Regions from separate parts of the Lactobacillus sp. UMNPBX12 genome, predicted to be linked through region 2. Evidence: predicted binding sites of a transcription regulator. Region 2 holds the regulator's gene; the other holds the start of a gene.
What was found. The regulator NrdR, encoded in region 2, represses ribonucleotide reductase genes. The targets are predictions, from matches to a motif close to ACACNATATATNGTGT.

Region 1: nrdJ (ribonucleoside-triphosphate reductase, adenosylcobalamin-dependent) is a predicted target of NrdR. The motif match lies at 1,511-1,526, and genes of this name have one in related genera.

Annotation. Positions count from the first base shown of each region.
Region 1 covers NZ_PCYY01000020.1:23,538-35,798, reverse strand. The annotation lists gene nrdJ (ribonucleoside-triphosphate reductase, adenosylcobalamin-dependent) at 1-1,439, opposite strand, end outside; gene CP363_RS08145 (oligopeptide ABC transporter substrate-binding protein) at 1,715-3,475, opposite strand; gene CP363_RS08140 (AI-2E family transporter) at 3,672-4,706, shown strand; gene CP363_RS08135 (SGNH/GDSL hydrolase family protein) at 4,706-5,278, shown strand; gene CP363_RS08130 (hypothetical protein) at 5,312-5,494, opposite strand; gene CP363_RS08125 (SLC45 family MFS transporter) at 5,678-7,012, shown strand; partial or broken gene CP363_RS08120 (helveticin) at 7,077-7,361, shown strand; gene CP363_RS08115 (helveticin J family class III bacteriocin) at 7,392-8,333, shown strand; gene CP363_RS08110 (SLAP domain-containing protein) at 8,431-9,336, shown strand; gene CP363_RS08105 (hypothetical protein) at 9,449-9,802, opposite strand; gene CP363_RS08100 (ABC transporter ATP-binding protein) at 10,141-10,902, opposite strand; gene CP363_RS08095 (ABC transporter permease) at 10,899-11,795, opposite strand; gene trpX (tryptophan ABC transporter substrate-binding protein) at 11,792-12,261, opposite strand, start outside.
Region 2 covers NZ_PCYY01000026.1:9,441-21,701, reverse strand. The annotation lists gene thrS (threonine--tRNA ligase) at 148-2,082, opposite strand; gene dnaI (primosomal protein DnaI) at 2,369-3,277, opposite strand; gene CP363_RS09040 (replication initiation and membrane attachment family protein) at 3,297-4,631, opposite strand; gene nrdR (transcriptional regulator NrdR) at 4,634-5,101, opposite strand; gene coaE (dephospho-CoA kinase) at 5,104-5,706, opposite strand; gene mutM (DNA-formamidopyrimidine glycosylase) at 5,703-6,533, opposite strand; gene polA (DNA polymerase I) at 6,542-9,205, opposite strand; gene CP363_RS09015 (hypothetical protein) at 9,504-9,908, opposite strand; gene CP363_RS09010 (restriction endonuclease subunit S) at 10,518-11,987, opposite strand; gene CP363_RS09005 (class I SAM-dependent DNA methyltransferase) at 11,987-12,261, opposite strand, start outside.

The DNA of each region.
Region 1 (12,261 bases), on a different contig from region 2:
CCTGACATTGAAACCCCGATTCGGCGATTTTTATGGATGATTTCGCGTGAAATTTCCCAATCATAGGGACTGAAGGTAACTCGCTTGGTGTAGCGAGCAGCTAAGCCAAAGGCTTCCTTGAGGTCCCAGCCTTCTTGTTCCGCTACATAAGGGAAGACCTCAAACAAATTACATGGTTCACCATTAGCTAGAGAAATCTCACCACAAGGGTTGGTGCCTTCAACGCTGTCGTCAATGCCGGCCTGATAACCATCAACGATTCTGCCATAATTGCGTGAAAGATCAAGATTGACGATTCCTGGTTCACCGTTATGCAAAATTCCGTCAGCAATTGGGCCATAATTATTAAATTTAGAGTTAATTGCGACACTGTTGTTAGAAGCCCAGCGGTGATGATAAAGTTTTTCCTTATCTTGCTTCATCTTAATAAAGTCTTGATTATCGCTAGAGCCAAGAGCAAGTTCAGCAGAGCGACGGACATTGCCTGCAACAACTGTTTTACCAATCAAGTTACAAATATCAGTGCCGTCAACGGCAGTAAGCTTACTATTAACGCGAGCATTGATAACGTTGTTGATATCAATAAGCATCTCAACTAAAGGCATTGGGCCTGAAGCCGTACCACCGAAGCCATGGATCTTAGCACCATATGGACGAATGTCAGAGATATCGAGTGCTAATTTGATTTTGTGGTCTGGATTAGTGGCGTTAAAGTGCATGTCGATTAAACGGGCATTAGCTAAGACCCAACCTTCACGGGTGTCAGGCAGTTTGTAATAAATTGTGTCGTCAGGTACACTTTGCTTTTCCCATTCGTCTTTGTCGATGGCACCGACCTTGAGGGATGCCTCGTAAGATGGACTCTTTTTGTCGATGATTACGGCTAAATCCACTTTATTGTCGACGGAAGGAATTTGAGCGATATTTTCGTTGACCACTGAAAAACCAACACCGCCGCCCTTCATTAATTGGTCAAATAAGAAGGAGAAAGGCATTGAAACGGCTTTTTGCTCAGGATTAAGATAAGCAGGCGCAATGTGGCTATCGCCGTATTTTTGTGGGCGAATTGCAATGAACCAGCAGTTATTTAAGGAATCACCGTTCCGCTTTTGATAATCAGTACCTGAAATCCAAAGATTACGACCAGACGGAGTAGCAGCTAAGCCATAGACTAAACGAAATAGTTTTTGTGCTTCATTAGTTAACTCCGTAATTACTTCTGCAGAAGGATTATCATGCAAGCGCGGATCAAGGTTAATATTACCTTCAATAACTCGTTTGACAGTTTCATCCCAATTCTCAGCTCTATTTTGGTCAGGAAGCCAGCGGGCATAAGTTCTCTTGTAGGTAACCCAACCTAATTCTCCCCAATGAGGTTTAACTTCTTGTTTCACTGAATCGATAAAGTCAGGATCCAGCTTAATTCTTGTGGTAGGCATAAAAAACTCACTCCTAAAAGTTACTATTGTTTCACAAAAACACATTATCTATGAATACATTTATGAGTATACCACAATATGTTGTGTTATATATTAAAAATTTTTCACATAAAAGGGACTTGCATTCTACAATTTAGGTTAGTAATAGGGGTTGAGAAAAATAAAAAAATATTCAGCAACAAATTTGCTACTGAATATTTTGAGATTAATTGATAGGGGTTAAAAAGTAAATTTTATTTGTTATAGAAAATATAGAAAAAGGATTGTTCAAGAAATTATTTTACGAAACCTGCAGTGAACCAAGTGTTGGCACTAGGCTTAAGTGACCAGCCAGTGACCTTCTTGTTAACAGCAGTGACTGAGTATTGGTTGGTAGTTGGCACAACGTATGCTTCATCATACATCCACTTTTGCCACTTCTTGAAGGCATTAGCACGGTAAGTAGGATTGAAGGCCTTCTCTGAGTCGATATCAGCCAAAAGCTTAGTTTGCTTAGGTGAAACGAAACGAGCAAAGTTGTATGGTGCAGCTTCATTGTAAAGGTCGTTAGGGGATGGTTCACTTGAAAGTGACCAACCACCTTCGAAGACGTCGATTCTTGGATCGTCAGATTCGACAGCTTGTACCCAGTTGTTGAATTCCATTAGACGGCCGCCGACAAATTTAACATCCAAACCAACTTTCTTCCATTGTTGGATGTAGTTTCTCCAAACAGGTTCAGCGGTAGTTGAGTTGTTTCTAACAGCCAAGTTAATTACTAACTTCTTGCCGTTAGGTTGAACTCTGTATTCACCCTTCTTCTTGTAGCCGGCTTTATCCAATAATTCGTTAGCCTTCTTCAAGTTGTATGGGTAACCCTTGATTGACTTGTCAGTATAATCACCAAATTGTTCAGGGATCAAAGTGTTAACGCGGAAGGCCAAGCCGTGGTAGTAACGTTTAGCGACTGCATCAACGTTCATTGCATAAGCCATAGCTTTACGTAATGATGGATTATTCATCTTAGAATTCTTGTTTTCAACGTTTTTGCCAGCCTTTTTGTCCCATTTACCTACCTTAAAGCCTAAGTAGCTATAAGATAGAGGCACTTTGCCGATAAAGTTAGTGTCAGTGGCATTCTTAACATCTTCCCATTGGGTATTAACGACACCAGCTACGTCGAACTTGTGACTCTTGATGGCTTGAGTAACTGAGTTGGTACCGATGACTGTCATGGATACCTTTTCCAAGTTTGGTGTACCACGCCAGTAATGCGGGTTACGTTCCCAAGTGACAGATTGACCACGAACAAGCTTGCTTACGCGGAATGGGCCGTAGAAGAGTGGTTGTTTTCTAACCTTGTCACTAGACATCAACTTGGAGAATGGTACGTCCTTTAAGTAATGGTAAGGTTCAGCGTATTCCCAGAAGTAACCGTTACCTGATTGAAGCATACCAGGCTTCATTTGTTTAAAGTGAATTACGACCTTGCGGCCATTTTCGCCATCAGGCATCTCAATACCAGAAATCTTCTTGCTCTTGCCTTCGTGATATTCTGCTAAACCAACAATGTCGGCAAGAGAATCGGTATAACGTTGTGACTTGGAGTCTTTATTAGCAATAATTTCATAAGCGTATTCCACGTCTTTAGCATTAACTTGCTTGCCGTCTGACCACTTAACACCCTTCTTAACCTCGATAGTTACGGTCTTGGCTTTACGGTCAAGCTTAAAGGTAGCAGCACCTTTATTGTTAATCTTGTATTGATCGTTGACTGAGAATAACCCTTCTTGTCCTGGTTCTGCAACTTGGGAGTCGGTATCAGTATCAGATAATTCTGGCAAGAAAATACCAGTGAAGGGACTATCTGACTCGATAGCGTAATTTAAGGTCCCACCTTTTTTAACACTTTTCACAGGAACAGTTTGACTGAACTTGTGATGTGTATCTGCCGCATCATTAGTCTTGGCATTCTTATTATTACCACAGGCAACTAAACTTAAAGCTGCCCCAGAAACAAGTGCTAATGCACCAAAATATCGTTTTGCTTTACTCATTCAAAAAGCACCTCCAAATAAATTAAAAATATTTTAGTTTTATTCTATGATATTAAAATGAAAAAAGCAATAGAAAAATTAATAAAAATGTGAAAAATATTATTTTTAAATTATTTTTGAAGCTAAGATTAGTTTTCTTTCTTGGCTAATTAGGCATAGAATAAGGAAATAACAGCTTTTTATGTTGGAGGAAAATATGGATACAGCCTGGAAAAAATTTAAAAATAATATTCCATTACGTCGATTTGTGGTACTGCTATTAATTATTGCCTGCCTTTATGAAATACGAGCAATGATGAACACAGTATTATTAACTTTTATTTTTACTTATGTGATCGTGCATTTAATTCATCTAGTGCAGCGGTATTTTCCTAAAATACCAACAGGTCTAATTGTTGCGGTAACATATCTAATTATCTTGGCGCTGCTTTATTTCGTGGTTACCATTTATTTGCCCATGTTAGTTGGCCAAATATCTAAAATGGTAAAGTCAGTGATGGCGTTTTATGAATCAAATGAATCATCGCGCTTAGCCAGCCATGTAACGCGTTATATCAGTAAAGGTGAGATTGTTACGCAGGCAAAACGAGTTGGAACTTTTGCTCTGCATACGGTGACCAATTTTGGTAGTTTAACAATTGCTACCTTTATGTCCTTGATTTTAAGTTTCTTCTATACGATTGAATTAGATAGAATGATTGAATTTTCAAAGTTATTTGTTAAAAGTGGTTACTTTAAATGGCTTTTTGAGGATATTCGCTATTTTGGTAAAAAGTTTACCAATACTTTTGGTGTTGTTTTAGAGGCGCAATTCTTTATTGCCATTTGTAATACGGCCTTGACGATGATTGGTCTGGCATTTATGCATATGCCGCAAATTATTGCCTTAGGCTTAATGGTCTTTATTTTAAGTTTAGTGCCAGTAGCTGGTGTGATCATTTCTTTAATTCCATTAAATATTATCGGCTATTCTGTTGGTGGCATTCGTTATGTGATTTATATCTTCATTATGATCATGATTATTCATGCAATTGAGGCCTATGTGTTGAATCCCAAATTTATGGCTAGCAAGACCGAATTACCGATCTTTTATACTTTTTTAGTTTTGTTAGTAGCTGAACACTTCTGGGGTACTTGGGGCCTGATTGTCGGTGTGCCGATCTTCACTTTCTTGCTTGATGTCTTAGGGATTAAATCGGCAAAGAAAAGTAAAAAGAAAGCGAATAAATAATGAGAGTACTTTTGACAGGTGATAGCATTATTGCACGCCAGGAAGGAAAAAATGAACCGCACCTTAATTGGAATTTACAACAGCTTTTGCCTAAGATTGAACTAGAAAATACGGCTGTTTCGGGAATTAATTCTGGGGCATTTTTTGCCAAATTAAATGAATTAGTACTAAGCGTAAAGCAGTGCGATAATTTGGTGATCTTACTGGGAACCAATGATTTGGCTATGCACAAACAAGTGCCAGCAAGGCAATTTAAGCAAAATATGGAAATTATTTCCTCGGCAATAGTTTGTCAATATTACCCACCACATGTTCTGCTTGTTTCGCCGCCAGCTGTTGATGAAACTAAGCAACGTGTACGGAATAATACGTTAGTAGCGGAATATGCTCAGATCGTGAAAGAAGTAGCACATGAGTATCATTTTCGTTATGCAGATCTGGCACAAGCTATGCGGGATACTGGCGATTTAAGCGAGATTTGTCAAGGAGTAAAAAACGATGGACTTCATTTTGGTGATCGTGGCTATGAGATTTTAGGAAAACTAATCGCTGAAAATTTGAAACAAATGTAAAAAGGACCGCAATTTGCGGTCCTTTATTTTTCGCTATTTTAATGTTGCCCAAAGCAAGCTTCCAGCTAGCGCAATGGCCAAGAACGGAATGAGCAAATAGGCAAAAAAGAAAAACATAATTCCTACGACTAGTAAAAAGCCGATAACTTTAATGAGGCCAATTCCTAATTTAAAGAATAGCCAGAGTAAGAGTAATGTTAATAATAAAGAAAGCATATTAATACCTCCATAAATCTATGAGAGTATTTTACTACCAAATTGGACGAATAGAATAGTAGGAAGATTAATGCTTTAGAAAAATTTAGTTACCGGTAACAAGATAAATCATATTGAAAGCTCTTTCTGTAACCGCTATATTTTAACTATTGAAAGCGATTTAAGAAACGAGAGGAAAAATAAATGGAGGAGAAAAAAACTGGGTTACCTACGCTAGCTAGTACGACAATTTGGATGATTAGTTTGGGGTATTTGGGTGTGCAAATCGCCTTTACTTTGGAAACATCACAGATGAGTCGAATCTTCCAAACATTGGGTGCTGATCCGACAAAATTAGGCTGGTTCTTTATTTTACCGCCGTTAGCTGGATTGGTAGTGCAACCTGGAATTGGATCATTATCCGATCGAACTTGGATTCCTAAGATTGGACGGCGTTTGCCATATTTATTAGTCGGTATGATCTTTGCCGTAATTACTATGATTTTGTTACCAAATGTTGGTAGTTTTGGTCTAGGCTATGGTTCAATTGAGGCTCTAATATTTGGTGCTGTTGCAATCGCGATATTAGACGTGGCATCGAACATGGCAATGCAACCATTTAAAATGATGATTGGTGACATGGTCAATGATGAACAAAAGTCATATGCCTATGGGATTCAAAGCATGTTGTCCAACTTTGGTGCTGTTATTGCCGCATTTTTCCCGTTCTTATTAACTAGTTTGGGTGTTGCTAATACAGCTAAAAAGGGTGTGGTACCACAATCAGTAATTATTTCATTTTATGTTGGTGCTGCCGTTTTAGTCATTACATCATTGTTCACGATATTCAGAGTACATGAATATGATCCAGAAACCTACGCTCGTTATCATGGAATTAAAGAATCTGATAATCAAGAAGGCGGTGGTTGGATTGAACTGCTTAAGAAGGCGCCAAAAGTCTTCTGGCAAGTGTCATTAGTTCAGTTCTTCTGCTGGATTTCTTTCCAATATTTATCAACTTACGCTACTGGTGCTATTGCACAAAATGTTTGGAATACGACCAATGCCTCCTCTGCAGGCTACCAGATTGCTGGTAACTGGTTTGGTGTTTTAACTGCTGTACAATCAATTGCGGCAGTAGTTTGGTCATATGTTTTAGCGAAGGTTCCAAATAATCACCACAAGCTAGGTTACGGTATCAGTTTGCTACTAGGTGGAGTAGGATATACTTCAATCTTCTTGATTCATTCTCAGGGGCTTTTAATTCTATCCTTCATTTTAATTGGCATCGGTTGGGCTGGTATGAATACTTATCCATTGACGATGGTATCTAATGCCTTATCAGGTAGGCACATGGGAACTTACTTAGGTTTATTCAATTGTTCAATTTGTTTACCTCAAATTGTGGCATCATTGCTCAGCTTCATGATTTTCCCAATGGTGGGTAACTCCATGCCGGCAATGATGTTGATTACTGGTATTTCAGGCTTCTTAGGCGCTTTATCAGTTTTAGCAATTAAGGAAACCTACGTAAAATAGAATATCTTCTCATTAAAAAACACACTACAATGTGCAATTATGCATGTAGTGTGTTTTTTGTTTTCTTGCTTTATGGGTAGTTAGCGTAGTAGGTATTGGCATCTTGAGCAGGGTTCATTTCAAGAACAAGCGCTTAGAGCGATTCCGTGATACTGCAGATAGCTTGATGAAAAGCTATGTACGCTTATACGATAAGGAAAATCTTTCTGACGAGCAAAAGATTAATCGTGTTGGCAATGCAGTAGTGAATAGTCTTGATGCAAAAGGCTTCAAGCTAAACAGGCAGGAAGTACAGGACATCTTTGCGGAAGTAGCTAAGCAGATGAATGAGCAAACTCAGGATAAGTAGTAATTTTTAAATTTTTTCGGAGGTTTTATTATGGTTGATATTAGTTTAAAGAGTCGTTTGTATGCACCATTTGCTAGAGTAGTGCAAAAGGCAAATATTGGACATACCTACACTTACGTTTTGCAAATGTATAAGAATAATACTTATGTTAGTCGGGCAAAGAACGGGGCAAGTATTAGTTCTCCTACACCTGGACTAACACTAGTTGGCAGAACTGGAGCAGAAATCAAAGCTGGCAAAAATAAATATGCAGCTGGTGGTCATACCCAAACCTGGGAGTATGCAGGCCCCACCGGCGATGGGAGCTGGTTTATTGGGACTAAGCCTAATGATGATCGTTGGACTACTCAGATCGCTCGTGTTAAATATAATTCTGGTCGCGTATCTAATAATACTCAAATGGCTAGAATTTCTAATCTGGTTGAAATTACTAATGGTGATTGGCATGGAAAGCATATTAAAAGAGTAGAAGCAGCAGTTTCGCCTAACTATAAATATTTGATGATTGCAACGGTATGGACTGATAATAGCGGACACTTTGGTTTATATGAATTACCTAAGGTGAATGCGTTGTTGAATGGTAATCCAGGTGGTAATGTCACTGTGTCTGAACTAAAGCAATGTCAAGCTGGCGAAGTTATTGATATTGATAATTTTGTAGGTAGGATTGGTTCAATTCAAGGATATGATATTGATGATGACTTGAATGTTTATGTTTCTAGTCAATATGATCCTACACATGCTGATAGCAATAAAAGAAAAATTGTAAAGTTTAGTTGGGAGCAACCAGGAGCATTGAATACCCTTGATTTAACAGGTGATACACGTCTTAATCAAAATTTTGCAGGATATCCAACTGAACTTGAAGGAATTCAAGTAATTGGCAATAATGACCTATATCTTACTGTTGCATATCACAATAAAAATGGTGTAGGAACTATTGGTAATCAGATTTTTCGAGTTAAATGGTAAATATTGAATTGAATGGCGGAGGTTTTTTCCTTCGCTATTTTGATGATTACGTAATATAATAATCATATTAGCAATCAAAAAAACGAAGGGACATACTATGAAAGTATTAAAATTGGGAACAATAATGACTTTAGGGGGAATATTGTTCTCTCTAACAAATTTTGTTGTTCACGCAGATTCTAAAGAAAACACCACTGAAGTAACGTTGAATCATAATACATATCTTTATAATAAAAAAGGGAGTAGAGTTAAAGATTCGAAAAAACTATTAAAAGATGAAAGTGTATCAGTTAAAGGAAAGATACAAAAACTGAGTAAAAATAAAAAATATTACACTATTTACAATTATCAAAGATATTGGCTGCCGTATATTTTAATTAAAGGCCAAGCTTATTACACTACGGTAAAAGGTAAATTTATTAAAGTGGCTAATGTTGGTAAGATCAATAATTCAGAATTGATAGCTACTTCAGGATATGTTGTAACTAAAAAGAATACTGTTTTCTATAATGCTAATGGGAATGCTACTAAGAATAAAGTGAAAAAAGGTAGCAAATTTAAAGTAACTGCGCTTTTGAATCTTAAGCCACAAGTAGCCGATATGCCTGGTTTTTATCAGGTTTCCAAAAATAAGTTTTTGTATTCTCTAGATGTAAACAAACCTAGAATAGATTTACAGTTTTTAACTAAAGAAGCAAAAGAAAACAAAACTACATATGTGAATTTACTTAAGAATACTTATATTAGACAAGCAGATGGTACAATTAGATCAAAGGTTACTGTGGGATATATGCCAGATAGTTGGAAAGTAGATAACCTGAAATACATTTGGGTTTCGACTGACAATAAAGCTGAGCTGTTTTATCACATTGTTTCTAGTGATCCATGGGAGCAGACTAGAGATGGATATATTAGTGCAGAAGCTGTTAAGGTTACAGCTGGCCCTGAATTAACCCCATCAAATACTGATGCAGAAGCTGAGGCAGCTGCACAAAAGAAATAAACATTATTGCTTAAAATATTAAACCAAGCAAAAAAGAGAATCCTGTTCCGTTGAGCAGGGTTCTCTTTTTGGATATTCATTAGTAAATTGTTTATTTTTTGATCTAGAAGAATTAGTCTTTTACAACATCCTTAATGTTCAACCATTGGCTCTTGTTGATCTTAACGATCTTCTTGCCATCAGCCTTTTTGACATCTTTGGCAGTGTAGGTTGAACCCATAGAAACTTTTTGAGTAGTTTTGTGACCTTGAGCATTCAAAACGTTAACTTTTTGATTTTTGGTGTCTTTAACAGTAACAAAAATCTTGTCACCCTTCTTGATTGAAGGATCGGTTGGCATAACTTGTGCAGTTCCAAGCTTAGGAGCTTCAAAACTAGCAGCTTGACTAACTGAAGCACCAACGCTCATTAAACCCATTGAAGCAACAACAACTGAAACAACCTTAACCATTTTCTTTGATAACATAATGAATACCTCTAATTCTAATCACTTATCTACTGGAACTTCTCGTTCCTCATTCCTTACAATTCTTATTATATAACGTACGTTATATAATACAAGGAAAAAAGCACATTTTTTAGAAAAATATTTTTGCTGGGTAAATGTTGCTAGAATAACGTTTTACGGAATTTCGTAAAAAGGGCAGAAAAAAACAGCTATTCATTTTGAATAACTGCGGAGATTTTTGGTATAAGTCCCTTAACGATGACCTCGGCTCTTATTATAATAAGAAAATCCGCAAATTCACAGTGTTCATATTATAGCTGTCGTTCACTCTTAACTTATAATCCTAAAATAACGTTCTAATCTGTGAAGTATTGCAGAATATCCTCCTCAGTTAGGCGTTTTTTGTCGTCGCCTTTGACATCAAAAACGATTCTACCATTGTTTAAAATGATAGTGCGGTTTCCGTATTTGATTGCGTCTTTTAATTGGTGAGTGATCATGACACAGGTTAAATGCTCTTCTTGCACAACTTTATCAGTTAGTTCAAGCAATTCGCGGCTAGTATTTGGATCTAACGCCGCAGTATGCTCATCTAGTAAGAGCAAATCAGGGCGCTTAATTGTTGCCATTAAAAAACTTAATGTTTGTCGTTGACCACCAGAAAGATTACCTACAAAAGTATTTAAGCGTTCATTTAACCCATTAGGGAGTTGGGCCGCCTGGCGTTTAAATTCTTGCATATGTTTATCTAGGCCTCTTAAACGCAGACCGCGGTGTTCACCTCGTTTGGTTGCAAGTAATAAGTTTTCCGCAACAGTCATTCGCGGAGCTGTACCCATTTTAGGATCTTGGAATACTTGGGCAATATATTTAGCGCGTTTTACTTCAGAAAGATTGGTTAAATCTTGGTCTTTGAGCATTATTTTTCCGCTAGTAGGAAAAATAGAGCCATTGATAATATTTAGTAGCGTTGATTTACCAGCACCGTTGGTTCCTAAAAGAGTAACAAAATCTCCATCTTCAAGTTTTAGATTAATATTTTTGAGGATTTGCTTTTCTTCATTGGTACCAGCATTAACGGTAGTGGTAATATTTTGTAAATCAAGAATAGTACTCATGGTTTTTCAACGCCTTTCTTTAATAATTTACGAGTGCGGAATTTTTGTTCAAATAAAGGTAGCATCATACAAATAGCAAGAATAATAGCGGAAATCAATTTAAAGTCGTTGGTACTAAAGCCAAGTTGGAGGACTAGGAGTAAGATAAGGCGATAAATAATACTGCCGATAACAACTGCTACCAAGCGGGCGGTTAAACTTAAATTGCCATAAACGACTTCACCAATAATGATGGCAGCTAGTCCGATAACCATAGTACCGATCCCCATGTTAACGTCAGCGTAACCACCGTTTTGGGCTAATAATCCACCAGCTAAGCCAATCAAGCCATTAGAAAGCATTAGACCCAAGATTTTCATATTATCGGTATTAATGCCAAGTGATTGAGCCATTTTTTCGTTGTCACCAGTGGCAATAAAGGCTTGACCAAGATCAGTATCAAGGAAAACTGCTAGCAAAACGATGACGATAATGGCAATGATCAAACCAACAACAATAGTAGGAAAATTGATCGGTAATTTTTGTAAAAGCTGACCGTTTAGTAAAGTATTTTTGTTAAGTAAACCTACATTAGCCTTGCCTAGAATTCTAAGATTAACTGAGTAGACACCGGTCATCGTTAAAATACCAGCTAAAAGAACAGGGATTTTTCCTTTAGTATACAGTAAGCCGGTGACTAAGCCAGTGACCATGCCAGCGAAGAAGGAAAGAATGGTAGCTGCTAAAGGATTGACGCCATGAACTAACGCACTAACACAAATTGCGGCACCGAAGGGGAAGGTTCCCTCAACAGTCATGTCTGGGAAATTTAAAATTCTAAAAGTTAGGTAGAGGCCTAAGGCTAGAACGCCCCAGAGCAAACCTTGGCCAATAGAAGAAGTAATTAAGCTCATTTGATAATCCGTCCTTTCTTTTGTGCCGCTTGAACTACACTATTCGGAATAGTGATGTTTAATTCACGAGCTATTTTTTCATTGATTACTGTTTCATAATGGGTTACGCGCTTGACGGGAAGAGTAGCAGGGTTTTTACCATGTAAAATTTGTCCTGCCATTTTTCCAGTTAAGATTCCCATGTCGAATTGACTGACACACCTGGTAGCGAGACCACCACTTTTAACCATAGTATCGGCAGCAGGAAAAACTGGGATCTTGGCACTGTTAGTAGCCTTTAATAAGGTGGCAATTCCACTAGCTACAGTATTGTCGGTTGGGACATAAACTGCTTGAACCTTGCCTACCATGGTTTGGGCAACTTGTTCGATATCATTGGTTGAAGTGATAGTGTAAGGGATAACTTTAAGTCCTTTTGCTTCAGCTAGTCGTCTGAATTCACGGTACTCTGATGCTGATGAATCAT
Region 2 (12,261 bases):
GTTAAAGGCGATGACAGTTTTTTTACTTCTTACTTACAAACGTAAAAAATCAATTACATTAGTTTTACCAACAAAAAAACGTATGCAATAAAGTCGTCTTAATTAGACCTAGCATACGTTTTTTATTTTATTTTTTAATTATATTAATTAATTTTCTCTTGAGTATGACTTAACGTCAGCGTCAATTTCCTTAATAAAGTCATCAAGGCTCATTGAATTTTCTTGGTCAGTACCGTAAGGACGTACGTTTACGCCATTAGCGTTCATTTCGTCATCACCTAATACCAAAGTGTAAGGTACCTTTTGGGTTTGTGATTCACGAATCTTGTAACCCATCTTTTCGTTACGAGTATCAACTTCTGCTCTGAAGCCACGCTTAGCAAGTTCTTGACGAACCTTTTCTGCATATTCACCATGAGCATCAAGGTTAACTGGGATAATTTCAACTTGAACTGGAGCAAGCCAAGTTGGGAATGCACCCTTGTAAATTTCAGTAAGGTAAGCAATGAATCTTTCCATAGTACCAACAATACCACGGTGAATCATAACTGGACGGTGTTCTTCACCATCTTGACCAACGTAAGTTAAGCCAAATCTTTCTGGAAGCATGAAGTCAAGTTGGATAGTTGACATAGTTTCATCATTACCCAAAGCAGTCTTAGTTTGAATATCAAGCTTAGGACCGTAAAAGGCTGCTTCACCTTCAGCTTCAACATAGTCAAGGCCAAGGTCATCCATAGCACCCTTAAGCATCTTTTGACTTCTTTCCCACATTTCGTCATTTGCAAAGTACTTGTCAGTATTCTTTGGATCACGGTATGAAAGTCTGAAGTAGTAATCAGTAATATCGAAGTCCTTGTATACGTCCATGATTAACTTCAAAATCTTAGCGAATTCAGTTTGAACTTGATCCAAGGCAACAAAAGTGTGGCCATCATTCAAAGTCATTTCACGTACACGTTGAAGGCCTGACAAAGCGCCTGACTTTTCATATCTGTGCATCATACCAAGTTCAGCAACACGAAGTGGCAAGTCACGGTATGAACGAATGTGGTGCTTATAAATTTGAATATGTGAAGGACAGTTCATTGGACGAAGTTCAAGCATTTCGCCATCACCCATGTCCATTGGTGGGAACATGTCATCACGGTAGTGTGCCCAGTGACCTGAAGTCTTGTAAGCATCAAGGTTCATTAATACTGGAGTATAAACATGTTGATAACCGTCAGCAACTTCACGGTCGATGATATAGCGTTCAACAACACGACGAATAGTAGCACCCTTTGGCATCCAGTAAGGTAGACCAGCACCAACCTTAGGATCAACGAAGAAGAGGTCAAGGTCACGACCGATAGTTCTGTGGTCGCGTTCCTTAATTTCTGCACGACGCTTCAAATCTTCCTTTAAAGCAGCTTCCTTGAAGAAAGCAGTACCGAAGATTCTTTGAAGCATTGGGTTGGATGATTTACCAAGCCAGTAAGCACCAGCAACTGACAAAAGCTTGAAGTGCTTAATCTTACCAGTGTTTGGCAATAAAGCATCAAAGCCAAAGTCAACGAAATCACCTAACTTGTAAGCATCAACCTTGTCACTGTCAATTTCCTTCAAAAGGTCGCTCTTATATGGATCATCCTTGAAAATATCTTCAAGTTCTGACTTATCCATCACAACATGTTCAATTGCTTGACCACTCTTGATCAACTTCTCCATAGCTTTTTCAAGTTCTGGCAATTCAGTAACCTTAATTTGGTCATCTTTGTCAGTATCTACGTAAAAGCCGCCTTCATCAGCAACATGTTGACCCAAACGAAGTTCTGGGTACTTATTCTTAGCAACTGCTTCAAGTGCAAAAGCAGCAGTAGCTCTTAAAATGTCTAAGCCTTCTTCATCCTTGTCAGTAAGAATAGCAACTTCAACATCATTGTCAATTTCATAATCAAGTGGCTTAACAACGCCATTTACTTTAGCACCAACGGCAGCTTTTCCAAGAGATGTAGCGATTGATGAAGCTACTTCCTTAACTGAAACAGCCCTATCAAAATCTTTCTTTGAACCGTCTGGCAAAGTAATTGAAAAACTCATATTTTTACCTCCAATAAAAAAATCCCAGTGCTAATAAAAGCACTGGGACGTGTTAATTGCGTGGTTCCACCCAAAATTCAGGTTAGCGTACGTCTAACCTCTCGTATAGATTGATAAAGGTATCCAGCCTCTTAAAATTCAATTTTGGGGAATAAACGATTGGGGTGATTTTCTAATGAAGAACTTCCAGAACTAGGTCCTTCTCTCTGAGCCGAACATCATCATGTCTCGTTTAATTAACTTCAATTATACGCATCAAAGTGAACGATGCAAGACCTTTTTGAAATTAATGCGAAAAATTTCGTCGATCAGGACCGGAAACTACTACTTCTTTAGCTAAAAAACGTACTCGTTGCATTAATCTTTTAGCTTTAACTGGATCAGTTGCATTACGGGTTTCCTCAAAGTGTGACTCTAATGCTTCCATATCTAAATTAGAAGAGAAAAAGGTTGGCAAAACATTGTCCATTCTTGCCTGTAAAATTACTCCTAAAACGTCATCACGTGACCACTGACTTAATGTTTCTGCCCCAATGTCATCCAAAATTAAGACATCGCATTCAGCTAAATTCCTGATCTCATCTTGCAAGCTGTTATCACCAAAATGACTTGATAAACCTGCAATAAAAGTCGGAACGTGTAAAAATACAACATTCCGATCAAAATTAGTTGCTACATAGTTTGCAAGTCCCGCTAGCATATAGGTCTTCCCGATCCCAAAGTCGCCCGACAAATAAAGGCCTTGTTGGTGAGGATCAGTTTTGTACTTTTTCAAAAAATCATAAATCAGGGTTAAAGCTTGCTGGCGATCATTTGTAACCTCAATATCACTTAAATTAACATCATGCAATTTAGCAGGCAGATCAATTAAATGAAGATGCCGCTTGGCTGCTCGTTGCTGATCTGCTACAATCTTAGCCTCGGTAGGTTTGTAACGTACATCAATTACTTTGCCGTTCAAAAATAATTGCGGAGCATAACCGGCCAGCACCTGATTCTGACTATGTTTTTGCGCATAATATTCATAGATATTGGCCATACTATTTCGAATCATCGCCTTATCTATTTTTTCCCTATTTGCCTGCAAAAACGCTTGCACATCTGGATCGTGTAAAGCAGTTTTCAACAGTTCTTTCTCATTACCTAAATTACGCTCTTTAACTATTTTTTTAAGCAAATCACCAATTGCTTCCATTATTTCACCTACCCTCTATTTACTTATTTTTCAGATCCTTAAAGATATCCTTCAGCTGTTCTGTTGACATACCTTCATTTTTAGCCTTTTTCTTGCTCCAATCGGTACCTTTTTCGACTCGCTTATTTTGTCGATATGACTGTCGATTTTTCTTTTTAAGAATATCGGCTTTACGCTTCTTCACATATTCAAGAGCTTGTACCCCAGTACTAATACCACCTTGCAGCCAATCATTAGCTATTCGATAAGCACGATTAGAAGTTACAACAGTATCGTAGGTCAAACAGGTATGAATCAATATATTAATCAAATCTTCCGGCAAGCCATACTGCGTGTGTAGCTGATTAATAATATAGTTTTCGCCTGGAGCTACAATTCCACCCTTTTCAGTTTTTAATTTGTATAAAAATTCAGATGGAGAATTTTCATTAGCTTCGAGTAACAGTTTTCTATCATTAGCATCCAAACCTTTGATAGTCGCAATAGCGCGCTTTTTGCCTTCTTCAATTTGTTTTTGAATGTTTTCCCTAGTATGCAATCGTTTATAATTTTCTGCTATGGTATTACTAATTTCATGCATGTTTAACTTATGTGTACCATGCAAACAGGGAACAGTCTCATCCACAAATTCCTGTTCCGATAAATTATATGTCTGTATTAAGCCCCGAATTTGGTTCTTTTTAATTTCTACTTCTTGAGCTGGAATTTGATAGACATTATATTGATCTTTAATCAGATCCCAATCAATTGGATCCTGGGCATTAATTTCAGCAGTTTCTACCTCAGGCGCTTTATTTTCCTGCGCAGCTTCTACTACCTCATTAGATGGATTAATTGCTTCATCCCCTGGCAAGCGAAAAACATCAAAAAAGTTGGCTGAGACATCGCGCGCATTCTTGATTGGCTTTTCACGCAGTTTTGCTTCCTTAGCAAAAGCATGACTCAAGTCATGAAAAGTTGGGCTGCCAACTTTTTCTTTCAACAAACTTGCTAGCAGTGGTGTTGCAAAAAATTTGTCTGCACTAGGAACCTGTAATAACTTAAAAACAATGATATTATTGAAGACATTATCCGCTAAAAAAGTTTGCACTAAACCTACGGCTTCCAGTTTATGCAAAGAATGAAACATATCTTTTAAACTACAATCAAGTTGCTCCTGTAGTGAATAAATTCCCTTTGCATCAGAAACAATACCATATGGATCATAGTCATTGATCAAAGTCTGATACAAGGCAATTGCCACCGCGCCAACCAAAGGCTGATACAGTTTAATCAAGATTTTCTCATTCTCTGGAAAAAGGGTAATCTTGTTGGCTACATAATAAAGATGCTTAGGATCAGACGTTGCAAACATGACTAATTACCCTTTCCTTTTTTGGCCATCATATCTTCCATTGTCTTCATAAAGCTAGACATATCCTTGAACTCACGGTAAATTGAAGCAAAGCGAATATAAGCTACGTCATCCAAATTAGCCAAATCATCCATGACATACTGACCAATCTTCTTAGATGAAATTTCACTAACGCCTTGTTTTCTTATCTTATTTTCGACACGATCAACCAATTGCTCAAATTGTTCACTACTGATTGGCCGTTTTTGTCCGGCTGCCATTACTCCGTGCAAAATTTTCTTTCGACTGAATGGTTCACGGGTACCATCATTTTTTACTACCAACAAAGGAGCGGTTTCCACTCGTTCAAAAGTAGTAAAGCGAAAACCACAATTTTCACATTCTCTGCGCCGTCTAATAGCCCGGTTTTCATCACTAGGCCGCGAATCAATAACGCGAGAAGCATTTTGATGACAATTTGGACATTCCATAGCTATCCCTCTTCTCTAATCTTTACCAATAATTGTGCTAGTTTATTCTCTAGTTCTTTTATTGTACCAGTATTTTCAATCACAAAATCAGCCATTTTTTCTTTTTCAGCTAATGGCATCTGACTATTAATCCGCATTCTTGCTTCCTCGTCAGATAGATTATTACGCTTTTTTAAACGTTCAATCTGTAATTGCTCAGGAAGGGTAATCACTAAAACTCCATTAGCTACATGTTTTTTATCCAATCCCGCTTCAAAATACACTGGTGCATCTAAAATAACAAGAGCAAAATTCTGATATTCTTTTATCTTTGCTACTGTTTTATCGAAAATTAACGGATGCGTCAACTGATTTAATTCAGACAAGGCTCTTTTATTATTAAAAACTAATTGCCCTAATTTTTTACGATTTATTGTTTGGTCTGAATTTAAATATTCTACCCCAAAATGATCTTTAATCGCTTGCCAAGATGCATTGCCGGGTTTCATCAGTTCGTGGGCAATTTGATCACAGTCAATAATCGGAATGTTTTTCTTTTTAAAAAAATCATCAGCAGTACTTTTACCGGTGGCAATTCCACCTGTTAATGCTAAGACATAACTCATTTATAAATCACCTGACAATGAGGACAAAAAGTGGTTCCCCGACCATTAACCTTAATTTTTTCAAATTTAGTACCACAAACTGGGCAGGGCTCACCTACATGACCGTAAACTTGCAATTTACTTTGAAAGCCACCAACTTGTCCATTCGCATTCAAAAAGGAATGAACTGTAGTACCTTGCAGCTTAATTGCTTCGGCAATAATTTTATTAATCTGATCATGTAATTCAGATACTTTTTCCACAGGAATTTTATTGGCCTGACTTAAAGGATGAATCTTGGTTCGCCAAAGAACCTCATCAACATAAATATTACCTAGACCAGCTACTACTGATTGATCAAGCAAAGTGTTTTTGATATTTTTCTTCTTACGCTTTAAGCCATTGATTAAATATTCTGAAGTAAATTTAGAACTATTTGGTTCTACTCCAAGCTTACCAATCCCTGTAGTTTGTCTTTCGGTGCCAGTTAAAATTAGCTGCATCCGCCCAAATTTGCGCACATCATTATACCGCAACGCTGTTCCATCAGTAAAAACAAACTCAACGTGATCGTGTTTATCCTTAGGCGCATCAGACGCAGTTAAATGATACTTTCCTTCCATTCGCAAATGAGAAACAATCGTTAAATTATCACTCAAGCGAATAAGCAAATACTTGGCGTAGCGATCAATATCGATAATCTTTTTACCAGGCAATTCAGATAAAAATTTTTCATGATCAGTCGCCACAATTTTTGGATACCACAAAATCACTTTTTTAATAGTTTTTCCCTTAACTAAAGGAAGCAGTGTTCTTCGAACTGTTTCAACTTCAGGCATTTCAGGCATTTTATCACCTACTTTGCATCATACCAATTGTGTCCCCAGCCAGAATCAGCAATTAGTGGCACATCCAACTTAACAGCTGATTGCATTACTTCAGGCACAATCTTTTTAATTGTTTCTAGCTCATCTTTTGGTACATCAAAAATCAATTCATCGTGTACCTGCACTACCATTTTAGTCTTCAAATGTAGTTCATCTAACTTCTTTTGCATGTTAATCATTGCAATTTTAATAATATCGGCAGCTGAACCTTGAATTGGTGAATTAATAGCAGTTCTTTCAGCAAAGGCACGCACGGTGTATTTCTTAGCATGAATATCTGGCAAGTATCTGCGACGGTGCATGATTGTTTCGGCATAGCCTTTGTCACGCGCTTCTTGTACAGCTTTATTCATGTAATCCTTGATTTGAGGATATTGTTCGAAGTAGTTGTCGATAAATTCTTGAGCACGTTTTCTAGAAATGCCTAAGTTCTTGGACAAACCGTAATCGGAAATACCATAAACGATACCGAAGTTAACAGCCTTAGCGTGACGACGCATCAGCGGCGTTACTTGATCTGGTGAATCCAAGTGGAAAATCTTCATCGCGGTATGTGAGTGAATATCATAACCGGTCTTGAAGGCTTCTTGCATGTTTTGATCGCCCGAAACGTGAGCTAAAACACGAAGTTCAACTTGTGAGTAGTCGCAAGAGAAAATGTAGCCGTCTGGTTCACTTGGCACGAAGGCCTTTCTGATTTGCTTTCCTTCTTCGGTGCGGGTAGGGATGTTCTGCAAGTTAGGATCCACACTAGAAAGTCGACCAGTTGCAGTCAAAGTCTGCAAGTAACGCGTGTGAACACGGCCATCTGGTTGAATGACGTCAAGCAGACCCTTTACATAGGTAGATTGAATCTTGGCAATTTGACGATAGTCCAAAATTTCGCTAACGATTGGGCTTTGCGTCTTCAATTGATCAAGTACTTCAACTGAAGTTGAATAACCAGTCTTGGTCTTCTTGATGACTGGCAAACCAAGCTTTTCAAACAAAATGTGACCTAATTGCTTAGGTGAATTCAAATTGAACTTTTCACCTGCTTGACTGTAAATCTTGTCTTCGAGTTCCTTCAATTTAACGGCAAATTCATTTTGCAACTGAAGCAAAGTGCTGGCTTCAACCTTCATCCCGTTCATTTCCATTCTGGCTAAAACGCGAGCAGTTGGGATTTCGATTGTGTCAAACAAAGCATCCTGTTCGTGTTCTTTAAGCTTTTTAAGAAGCTCCGGCTTAAGTTTTTCAATGGCGTTGACCTTGGAAGCTAAGTGGTTGAACAATTCATCGTCATCATCGGGAATATGTTCACTCTTACCTTTGCCGTAGACTTCAAGCTCGGTCTTAACGGAATAATCCCCATAAAGATGGGCAATTTCACCAAGATCATTAGAGTTGTTTTCATTATTGATCAAGTAGGATGCCAAAAGCATGTCGTAATCAAGACCGTGAGTGTGAATGCCCAAACGATGTGCAGCAACCATTGTTCTCTTTAGGTCAAAGACATTCTTCTTAATCTTTTCGTCTTCTAAGATGTGCTTGATATTATCTTCTTCAAGCAATTCCACGTCTCTTGAAACGTAGATTTTGTCATTGAGCTTCAAACTGAAGCCAACAAAAGGAGCTAGGTGATAGTTAGCACCGAGCATTTCTAGATAAAATTCAACAGTGTCTTTTTCAGTAGCTTTGACATCTTTAACATTGTTATCATTTAAAACGGTGTATTCAACTTTTTCAACATCTGCACTACCTTGACCAGCACCTGAAGCATTAAGTTCTGCCAAAAACTTGCGGAAGTTCATCTTTTCGTAGAATTGACGCAGTTTCTCATAATCAACTGGTTGACGTTTTACATCATCAATATCGAGTGTAACTGGTGAATCACGGTCAATAGTAGCAAGTTTTTTAGCTAAAAAGGCCTTGTCTTTATCACGAATTAAACGTTCCTTACGCTTAGATTTCTTCATTTGATCAATATGATCGTAAAGATTTTCTACTGAACCATATTCTTGAATTAAATTAGAAGCTGTCTTAGGACCAATACCTTCGACACCTGGGTAGTTATCAGAGTTATCACCCATTAAGGCCTTCATGTCGATGAATTCGGTTGGAGTAACACCATTAACTTCCTTCATGTGTTCTGGTGTATAAGCTTCAAGTTGAGAAACACCAGATTTAGTTACTTCGACAGTCGTCTTGTCGGACGCAAGTTGGGTCAAGTCGCGGTCACCAGTTACGATCGTGGTTGTGAACCCGGCCTTTTCACCCTTCGCAGCAAAAGTACCAATGATGTCGTCTGCTTCGTAATTCTTTAATTCATAAGTTTTAATGCCTAAATCATGCAGCATTTCTTGAATATAAGGCATTTGTTCGAGCAACTCTTCTGGAGTTTTCGCACGTCCACCCTTATATTCACCATACATTTTTGTTCTAAAAGTGACTTTTCCTGCATCAAAAGCTACCAATACGTGGGTCGGATCAACGTCTTTTAAAAGGACATCGAGCATGTTCTTAAAAGCGTAAATGGCATTGGTATGCAGGCCGTCTGGACTCTTGAAAGATTCTAGTTGACGATAAAGAGCGTAAAAGGCTCTGAAAGCTACAGAGTTACCATCGATTAGAAGTAATTTTTTATCTGCCATTTTATTCCCCTTTTATAAAAATTGTTCTCTATACTTACTTATCTATTTTACCAGTTTCAAGGGTAATCTTTTAATAGGAAGTTTAATGTAAAAGAAAAAAGCTCCACTTTTATGGAGCCTTTAAATATTAACCTTTCTGATTAGCCTACAATTAGCTTTAAAAGGAATAACAGAAAGCATATATTGATTTCAATCCACGCACTCATATAAATGCGACCATAATTTTAAAAATTGTTTTAACAACAATCTTAAAATTAGATTCTTAATTATTATATCAGATCAAATATAAACTTTTAGCTTAAAATTTAGTTGACGTTATAGTTCTATCAGAAATTTTACTAAAGTCTTTTTTTATTTCTAGCATTAAGTCTTTTCTTTTTTGATTATTCTCAGTGGCAAAACCCAATGTAGATCTTTTCGTAATATCACGCAATAAACTTTTCACCTCAACTGAAAGCATCGTTTTATTTTCAATTAAGTATTTATACATATTTACTATATCGGATAATGCTTGATCACTTATTTCACTATTCTTCAACTCTCCCAGAATTATATCTAACTTAGATAATTCATCATACAAAAAAGCATCTTCTAGTTTTTCACTATTTAAAATCTCACTTATAGTAATGAAAATTTTTATTTCGTTATTATATCCCTTCTTAAAACGTGAATCCTGTAGTAAATTCTTAACATTATAAGTCACATAATAAGATTGTTTATCTGTATTTCTAAATAATGTTCTTTTAATAGCCTTAAATCCGACCGTTAAGGTATTTATATTTTTTATTTCATCGGGATCAGTAACGATAATTGGTAAATTAAACTTAGTATATGAATTAGCTTTAAATACTCCATATTGTTCTGTACACGCAAAAAAGGACGATTTCCACTAAGGAATCGCCTTTTTTATTGTAAATATATTTATTTGTAATTCTCTTGAGTTAGATAAAAAATGGACGTCGTGAAGACTTTAAGCCATTGTTTATTGTATTTACATTCCTCTTGGATTAGATAAAGAAACAGCTTTTGCAAACAGCCTGTTTTTATCAGGATCTATTTACATTTCTCATGAGTTAAATAAAGATTTAAAACAAAACGTTTGTTTTCTACTCATAAAATCATATCAAAAGATATCAACTAAGAATAGTAGTTACAAGTAGAAATTTATCAATCTTATTTTTGATGTTTTTTATTAAAATCTCTAATAAATTGTTTTAACTCATCATCGGGTTTAAACTCACCACTCAATTTATATCTAGTGAATATTGGCATGATGTTAGCTCCATCTTCTAGTTAAACTTTTTTGATTAATTTATTTAGATAAATTGCTTATTGAACTTTGAAGTTCCTCAACTTTTTCTACAATTCGTTTTTGTTCTTCTAATGGTGGAAGTGGTACTACCATTTTTGCTAAAAAAGTCGTTCCTACACGTGGCATTTTCATACCATACATAGAATCATTAACCAAATTAACGAAGTATGGTGAAAGCATAGCATATCTTAAATACTGTGGAACTAAAGTACTTAAATCAACTACATTAATTGGCAGCATTTCTGTGGTTGTAAAACCACTAGTTTGAGCTATTTCAACTTTTCGGAGATATGGTCTTAATTTACCATATAAAACTGCATTCTTATTGAAAGAGTATTTATTACTTTTATAAATATCAGTAGATTTCCTTCTTACAATTTCTGAAAAACCACCACCATTTTTTCGTACATCTTTCATATCTACAACCCATGAGTTATCAGGAATAGATGATCCTTTTATAGAGTTAAAATTCCCATATGTAGTAATTTGTTTTAATCTTACCCATTCCCAGCTATCAGGAATATCAAACGGCTTTTCATCATCAGTAATTGCAGGTAACTTCTTGCTCTTCTTAATCTTTCCTTCTTTGACTAATTCGGCTTTTTCATTTTCAATCTTCTTGATTAATTCACTGGCTGGTTCATCACTAGGATTTTGTTTAACCAGCTTACCTTCCATGGCATACTGCAAGACAGATTGCTTTAATTTATCTTCAAATTCATTATCGATCTTTTGAAGACGATTATATGATTCAGCATATTCATCCACCAAAGGCATTAATTTTTCAATTTTTGCTACAATACGTTTTTGTTCTTCTAATGGTGGTAAAAGAACCAGTATCTGCTTTAGATTAGAAGCTTTGATTCCTTTTACAGTAGTTCCTGTAGAACTTTGACGTAATTCTTCTTGAAAAAAAGGAGATTGCATTTGAAATGCAAAGAAACTATTATTCTGCTTTTCAAAATATTTTTGCAACGTAATTAATCTCTGAGCTGTCGCAATAGGTTCATTAAAATCATTAACAGCCACTAATCCCATAGGAGCTTCAGTAGTAATAAAAATATCGTTCTTATGAATAAATCCTCTAGTACTACGTTCCTTATATTCCTCAGCACTTATAAACTCTTCTGGATCTAATTTTATATAACCATTTCTAACATTTTTGGCTGTAATTAGTCTAATTCCTGATGAAATCTTATGAGGGGTTTTTCCACGATAATCTACAAAATTATATATATCCCCTAGTCTTACCCATTCCCAGTTATCTGGAACATCAAAGTACTTTTCATCATCTGTAATTTTAGGTAATTTCTTGCTCTTATTAATGTTGCCTTCTTTAACTAACTTTGCTTTTTCATTCTCAATTTTCTTAAGCAATTCACTAGCTGGCTCTTCATTAGGATTTTGCTTAACTAACTTTCCTTCCATGGCATACTGCAAAATTGAAGCTTTTAATTGTTCAGGAGTCATTAGTCATCCTCCTCAAGCAATTGCTTAATAATGGATAATTGTTTATCAATCTTAGCGTTTAATTCCTTACGCTCTTTTTGATATTTATCCATCAATTCAAATGGTGGTAAAACTTCTTCAGTTTCTGTTGGAAAACCACACAAATCAAAATTGTAATTATTCTTAGCTAATTCTTCAGGAGTATAAGCCTTAGACTTGTAGTTACCATCTTCATCCTGAATTTCATGACGGTCATTCCACCATTCACGTACAGGATCAAAATGTTCCAACTTCA